2 regions of the Streptomyces sp. Edi2 genome follow, and region 1 is predicted to be linked to the other one. Evidence: riboswitches for the same ligand, from Rfam matches in the RefSeq annotation. Region 1 holds a riboswitch; the other holds the start of a gene.
What was found. Region 1 has a riboswitch for S-adenosylmethionine ahead of ABR737_RS13715 (aminotransferase class V-fold PLP-dependent enzyme). Riboswitches for the same ligand answer to the same signal wherever they lie in the genome.
Positions count from the first base shown of each region.

Region 2: another riboswitch for S-adenosylmethionine. It lies ahead of thrC (threonine synthase); the one in region 1 lies ahead of ABR737_RS13715 (aminotransferase class V-fold PLP-dependent enzyme).

Region 1 is NZ_JBEJGX010000003.1:2,336,524-2,339,907, reverse strand. It holds gene trpD (anthranilate phosphoribosyltransferase) at 19-1,083, shown strand; SAM riboswitch class IV at 1,175-1,292, shown strand; gene ABR737_RS13715 (aminotransferase class V-fold PLP-dependent enzyme) at 1,475-2,854, shown strand.
Region 2 is NZ_JBEJGX010000003.1:5,422,327-5,425,710, reverse strand. It holds gene ABR737_RS27315 (MoaD/ThiS family protein) at 1-77, opposite strand, end outside; gene thrC (threonine synthase) at 202-1,485, opposite strand; SAM riboswitch class I at 1,503-1,661, opposite strand; gene ABR737_RS27305 (glucosyl-3-phosphoglycerate synthase) at 1,831-2,793, shown strand; gene ABR737_RS27300 (hypothetical protein) at 3,145-3,384, shown strand, end outside.

The DNA of each region.
Region 1 (3,384 bases):
AAATCAGGAGTGTGGACCATGAACGTTGCGACCCCCCTCGGCGGCGACAGCGTGGCGGCCCACACCTGGCCGGGCATCCTCAACGGCCTGCTCGACGGCCGGGACCTCGCCGCGGAGGAAACCGCATGGGCGATGGACCGGATCATGCGGGGCGAGGCCGGCGACGCCCAGATCGCCGGCTTCGCGGTGGCGCTGCGGGCCAAGGGCGAGACCGTCGCCGAGATCTCCGGGCTCGTCCGGACCATGTACGCGCACGCCCGGCTGATCGAGGTGCCGGGACCGAGCGTGGACATTGTCGGCACCGGCGGCGACGGCGCCAATACCGTCAACATCTCCACGATGTCCTCGATCGTGGTGGCCGGCACCGGCGCCAAGGTCGTCAAGCACGGCAACCGCGCGGCGTCCTCGGCCAGCGGCGCATCCGACGTGCTGGAGAAGCTCGGCGTCAATCTCGACCTCACCCCGCAGCGGGTCACCGAGGTCGCCTGGGAGGCGGGCATCACCTTCTGTTCCGCGGTGAAGTTCCACCCCTCGCTGCGGCACGTCGCCAACGCCCGGGGCCAGCTCGGCATCCGCACCACGTTCAACGTGCTGGGCCCGCTGACCAACCCCGCGAAGGTCCGCGCCCAGGCGACCGGGGTCGCCGACGCCCGGATGGCGCCGATCCTGGCCGGGGTGCTCGCCGAGCGCGGCTCCTCGGCGCTGGTCTTCCGGGGCGACGACGGCCTGGACGAGCTGACCACCACCGCGACCTCCCGGGTCTGGATCGTCCGGGACGGCACGGTGCGCGAGGAGGCCTTCGACCCGCGCGACGTGGGCATCGACCTGGTGCCCGTGGAGGCGCTGCGCGGCGCCGACGCGTCGTACAACGCGGAGGTGGCCCGCCGGCTGCTGGACGGGGAGACCGGACCGGTGCGCGATGCGGTGCTGCTGAACTCCGCGGCGGCGCTGGTCGCGCTGGAGCCCTCCGACGCCCCGCTGGCCCAGCAGATCCGGGCCGGCATCGACAAGGCCGCCGCCGCGATCGACTCGGGCGCGGCCCGGCAGGCCCTGGAGCGCTGGGTGACCGCCAGCAACACCTGAGCGCCCGGTAACACAGCGTGTGACGCAAGCCCCGTTCCGCCATCCGGACCGGGGCTTGCGTGATGTTGCCCGTATGGCATGATTCTGCGCAGGTCACGAGTGACAGCGATGCAGGCCCCGGCCCGCTGTCCGGCAACCCTCCTTCCGTGGCGGGGTGCCCCGGGTGATGACCAGGCCGTAGGCAGCGAGGTCTGCGGCAAGCGCGGATCCCTCGCCAGGGATCCTGGTCCCCGAGGGAGAACTTCCGTGAATCAGCGAATGCGATAGGGCTCGACGGCCCCTTTTCCGCATCCCTTTTTCCTTTCCGCTGCGGCGCCCTGCCGTGCGCCCCGCGCACACCCGACGCGCTCCGCCCCGCAGCGAATTCACTTGCCTCTTACGGGAGTTCGCCATGTCTGTTTCCGCCGTTGCCGCCGACCGCTCCGTCTGTGCCCCGCTGCCCGTCCTCGGCCGGGACGTCCGCGTCCCGCTGGTGACCGGCGGCGAGGTCGACTACGCCGCGCTGGACTACGCCGCCAGCGCCCCCGCACTGCAGCGGGTCTGGGACGACGTGGCGGCCTACGCCCCGTACTACGGCAGCGTGCACCGCGGCGCCGGGTACCTCTCGCAGCTGTCCACCGACCTCTTCGAGAACAGCCGCCGGACCATCGCGGAGTTCCTGGGCTGCGGCGACGACCACCAGGTGGTCTTCACCCGCTCCACCACCGACTCGCTGAACCTCCTCGCGGCCGTACTCCCCGAGCACACCCGGGTCTTCGTCTTCGAGACCGAGCACCACGCCTCGCTGCTGCCCTGGGAGCAGCGCCCGGACGTCGCGGTGACCTACCTCAACGCGCCGCGCACCCCGCGGCAGGCGGTGGACACCCTGGAGAAGGCACTGGCCGAGCGCGATCCCTACGGCCCGGCGCTGGTCTGTGTAACCGGTGCGTCCAACGTGACCGGTGAGCTGTGGCCGGTGCGCGAGCTGGCGGCCGCCGCGCATGCCCACGGCGCGCGCATCGTGCTGGACGCGGCGCAGCTCGTCCCGCACCACCCCGTGGACATCGCCGAGCTGGACGTCGACTGGATCGCCTTCTCCGGCCACAAGCTGTACGCGCCGTTCGGCGCCGGTGTGCTGGCAGGCCGCGCGGACTGGCTGCAGAACGCCGCCCCGTACCTGGCCGGCGGCGGCGCCAGCCGCAAGGTCGCCCGGCGCACCGACGGCGGGGTGGACGTCGAGTGGCACACCACCGCCGCCCGGCACGAGGCCGGTTCGCCCAATGTCATCGGCGCCTACGCCATCGCCTCGGCCTGCCAGGCCCTGACCGAAGCCGGCTTCGAGGACCTGGCCACCCGCGAACAGGAGCTGATCGCCCGCCTCCGCGCCGGCCTGGCCGAGGTGCCCGAGGTCAACGTGCTCTCCCTCTTCGGCGAGGACGCGGCACGCGTCGGCGTCCTCTCCTTCATCGTCGAGGGCTGGAACAGCTCCCACTTCGCGGCCGCGCTCTCCGCCGAGTACGGCATCGGCGTCCGCGACGGCCTCTTCTGCGCCCACCCCCTCGTCCGCACCCTCCTGGGCAGCGAACCGCAGGACCCGGGAGAGTGCGGGGCGCCCGACGCGGCCCCCGGCGAGCGCTCCCTGAACGCCATCCGCGTGAGTTTCGGCGCCGGCACCCCCGACGAGCATGTCGACCGCTTCCTCCGCGCCGTCAAGGAACTGGTCACCAACGGCGCCCGCTGGAACTATCAGACGGAGGACGGCCGTTGCGTTCCCGCGCGCAGCGCGGTGTGAATCCCACGTTTTTGTCTTCCCCGCCGTTCCGCTGCGCTTTGCCGCTGGCCCACGTTTTCGGCCGTCCCGCCGTGGGGGTTTGCCGCCGTTGCGCCTGGCGGCGGGCCGGTCCGTTGCGCTTTGCGGCCGCCCCGGGTTCGGCTGTCCCGCCGTTGCGCCTGCGGCGGGCGGGTCCGCTGCGCGGGGCTGTCGGGGTGCGGTGACGGGCCTGCGCGGGTGGGTGTCCGGACTGCTTCGCTTTACGTCCGGACACCCACCCGCTCCGGCCCGTCCCCTCCCGTTGGGTGGGTGGGAAGAGGGCCGGTGGGGGGTGGCTGTGGCTGGTCCGGTGCGCGTTGTGGACGTAGGGGAATGCCCGTGGGCACAGGGGAATGGCCCTGGCACGGGGAAATGGCCCTGGCACGAGTAATGGACTGTGGCGCGGGCACCGGGAAATGTCTGTGATCGACGCCCGCCCCCACCCACCTTCACTTCCTCCACTCACGGGAGGGGACGGGCCGGAGGGGCAGGGGTGTGGGACGTAAAGCGAA
Region 2 (3,384 bases), 3.1 Mb from region 1:
GCGCCCTCGGCCGCGACCTCGGCCTGGCCGCCGGTGTACGTGCGGAGGATGGTGGGGATGCGGACCTTCACGCTCATGGTTCTGCCTTCCGGGTATTGCGGAGTACGTGTTCGGGGGCGGTGGCGTGGCCTCGTTGCGGACGGGCCGGCGGCCTCGTGGCGGGAGGTGGCGCGGCCCCGTGCGCGGACGGGGCCGGCAGCGTCAGCGGGCGAGACCGGCCGCGCGGAACGCGTCCAGGTCCGGACGGATCGTGGCCGTGGGCCCTGAGGTCGGGGCGACCGCGTCCAGCGTCTTGAGGCCGTCACCGGTGTTCAGGACGACGGTCGTCAGGGACGGGTCGAGCACACCGTTCTCGATCAGCTTCTTGGTCACGCCGACGGTCACCCCGCCCGCGGTCTCCGCGAAGATGCCTTCCGTCCTGGCCAGCAGCTTGATCGCGTCCACGACCTGCTCGTCGTTGACGTCCTCGACCGCGCCGCCCGTACGGCGGGCGATGTCGAGCACATACGGGCCGTCGGCCGGGTTGCCGATCGCCAGCGACTTGGCGATGGTCTTCGGCTTCTGCGGGCGGACCACGTCGTGCCCGGCCTTGAAGGCCGTGGACACCGGCGAGCAGCCCTCCGCCTGGGCGCCGAAGATCTTGTACGGCTTGTCCTCGACCAGACCGAGGGCGATCAGCTCCTTGAGCCCCTTGTCGATCTTCGTGAGCTGCGAGCCGGACGCGATCGGGATGACGATCTGGTCCGGGAGGCGCCAGCCCAGCTGCTCGCAGATCTCGTACGCCAGGGTCTTGGAACCCTCGCCGTAGTAGGGGCGCAGATTGACGTTGACGAAGCCCCAGCCCTCGCCCAGCGGGTCGCCGATGAGCTCGGAGCAGAAGCGGTTGACGTCGTCGTAGTTGCCCTCGATGCCGACCAGGTCACCGCCGTAGACCGCGGCCATGACGACCTTGCCGGCCTCCAGGTCGTGCGGGATGAACACGCAGGACTGGAAACCGGCCCGGCGCGCCGCGGCGCCGACCGCGCCGGCGAGGTTGCCGGTCGAGGAGCAGGACAGGGTGGTGAAGCCGAAGGCGCGGGCGGCCTCGACGGCGATCGCCACGACGCGGTCCTTGAAGGAGTGCGTCGGGTTGCCGGAGTCGTCCTTGACGTACAGACCGCCGGTGACGCCCAGCTCGGCGGCGAGCCGGTCGGCCTGGACGAGCTTGGTGAAGCCGGGGTTCAGGTTGGGCTTGTCGGCGACGTCGGCGGGGACGGGCAGCAGCGGGGCGTAGCGCCAGATGTTGTCCGGACCGGCCTCGATCTGCTTCTTCAGGCCCTCGGGGTCGCCGCTCGGCAGGTCGTACGCGACTTCGAGCGGCCCGAAACATTCCTGGCACGCGAAGATCGGGCCGAGCGCGAAGCGCTGTCCGCACTCGCGGCAGGACAGGGCTGCGGCGGGGCCCAGAGCGACGGTGGGGGTGTTTTCGGTGACTTGCACAGCCATGGAGGCGAGGCCCTTTCTCCTCATCTTCCTCGCGACGAATCTCGCCACGAGACGGATTTGGCACCTTCCCTAGCCGGGAGCCTCGCGCGCGGGACGTCAGCGTCCTTGCGGCAAGACCGGCTGGAGGGTTGCCGGGGCTTCAACGGGCCGTATCCCTCTGCCCCTCTGGATGAGCGGTATGGCGCTGGGCCGAAACCCAGGCGTTTGTGGCGCGGACCCCGACATGCAACGGTCTTCCGCGTTGTTCAAGACTGTAACCGAAGGCACTGACGGTTGAGATAGTCGTCCGATGCGCGAGATGGATCACAGAGGCCGCCCACCGGCGGCGACCGAGGAGTCGTAGACGTGCTGGAAGAGGTGGAGGGCTGGCTGAGCAGCCGCTCCTGGTCCGCCGCGGACCGCCCGCTGGGGCGGCTGCTGGAGGCGAAGCACCAGACGGGCCGCACGGTGAGTGTCGTACTGCCCGCCCTCGACGAGGAGGCCACCGTCGGGGCGATCGTGGCGGTGATCCGCGCCGAGCTGATGACCGGCCCGGTCCCGCTCGTCGATGAGCTGATCGTGCTGGACTCCGGCTCCACCGACCGCACCGCCGAGGTCGCGGCGGCGGCCGGCGCCCGGGTCATCCCCCGCGACAGCGTCCTGCCGCGGCTGCCGGCCCTCCCCGGCAAGGGCGAGGTGCTGTGGCGCTCCCTGCTGGCCACCACCGGCGACATCGTCTGCTTCATCGACGCCGACCTGCGCGAATTCTCCTCCGCCTTCGTCTCCGGGATCGTCGGCCCGCTGCTGACCGATCCGGACATCCAGTTCGTGAAGGCGATGTACGACCGCCCGCTGGAGACCGGCACCGAGGGCGCCGGGGCCGGCCAGGGCGGCCGGGTCACCGAACTGGTCGCCCGCCCGCTCCTCAACCTCCACTGGCCCCAGCTGGCCGGCTTCGTCCAGCCCCTCGGCGGCGAGTACGCGGCCCGCCGCTCCCTCCTCGAACGCCTCCCCTTCCCGGTCGGCTACGGCGTCGAGCTCGGCCTGCTCGTCGACGCCCTGCACACCGTCGGCCTCGACGCCCTCGCCCAGGTGGACGTCGGCGTCCGCAAACACCGCCACCAGGACGGCCAGGCCCTCGGCCGGATGGCCGCCGCGATCTACCGCACCGCGCAACTCCGCCTGGCCCGCGGCCACTTGGTACGCCCCCGGCTCACCCAGTTCGACCGCGGGGCCGACGGCTTCGTCCCCCGTACGACGGACGTGGACACCGAGGAGCGCCCCCCGATGGCCGAAATCCCGGAGTACGCGGCACGACGGGCGGCCTGAGGGTCCGCGGCCTCCTCGGCTGACGGCAGCCGAACCCGTGCCCGGGCGTGTGCCGGTGCCAGTGCCAGTGCCGGTACCTACGCCGACGCAGACGCAGACGCAGACGCAGACGCAGACTGCGAACCGTCGAACGCACGCACGGACGGCCGTACCAGGCGTGCGTGCGGCTCAGTCCTGCCGCCATCCGCGGCCCGGCGCCCCCTGGCCTGTCGGCCCGGGTGCCACGCGGCCGCGGCCCACTTCTCCGAACTTCCGAGATGGGAACACCTATTCCATTACCGGCGAGTAGTCGGGCCGGGTAGGGTGACAGCGTTTTTGATCATTTCTTTCTGACCAGGGGGAAGTCTGTTCATGCGCATCTCTACGGGGAAGATCCTCACCGCCGTGGCGGCAGTGGGCGTACTGGCCACTGCGACGCCCGCTCAGGCGCAGTCGGCCGACTCGGCACAGCAGCCCGTGACCAAGGCTGCCGCCACCCAGTCCGTGGGCACCAAGAGTGCGGCGGCGGGCCTGCGCAAGCTGTATGACGAGCGTTTCACCGTCAAGCCCAACAACGCGCGCTACCCGGGGCTCAAGGTGAGCCCGGCCAAG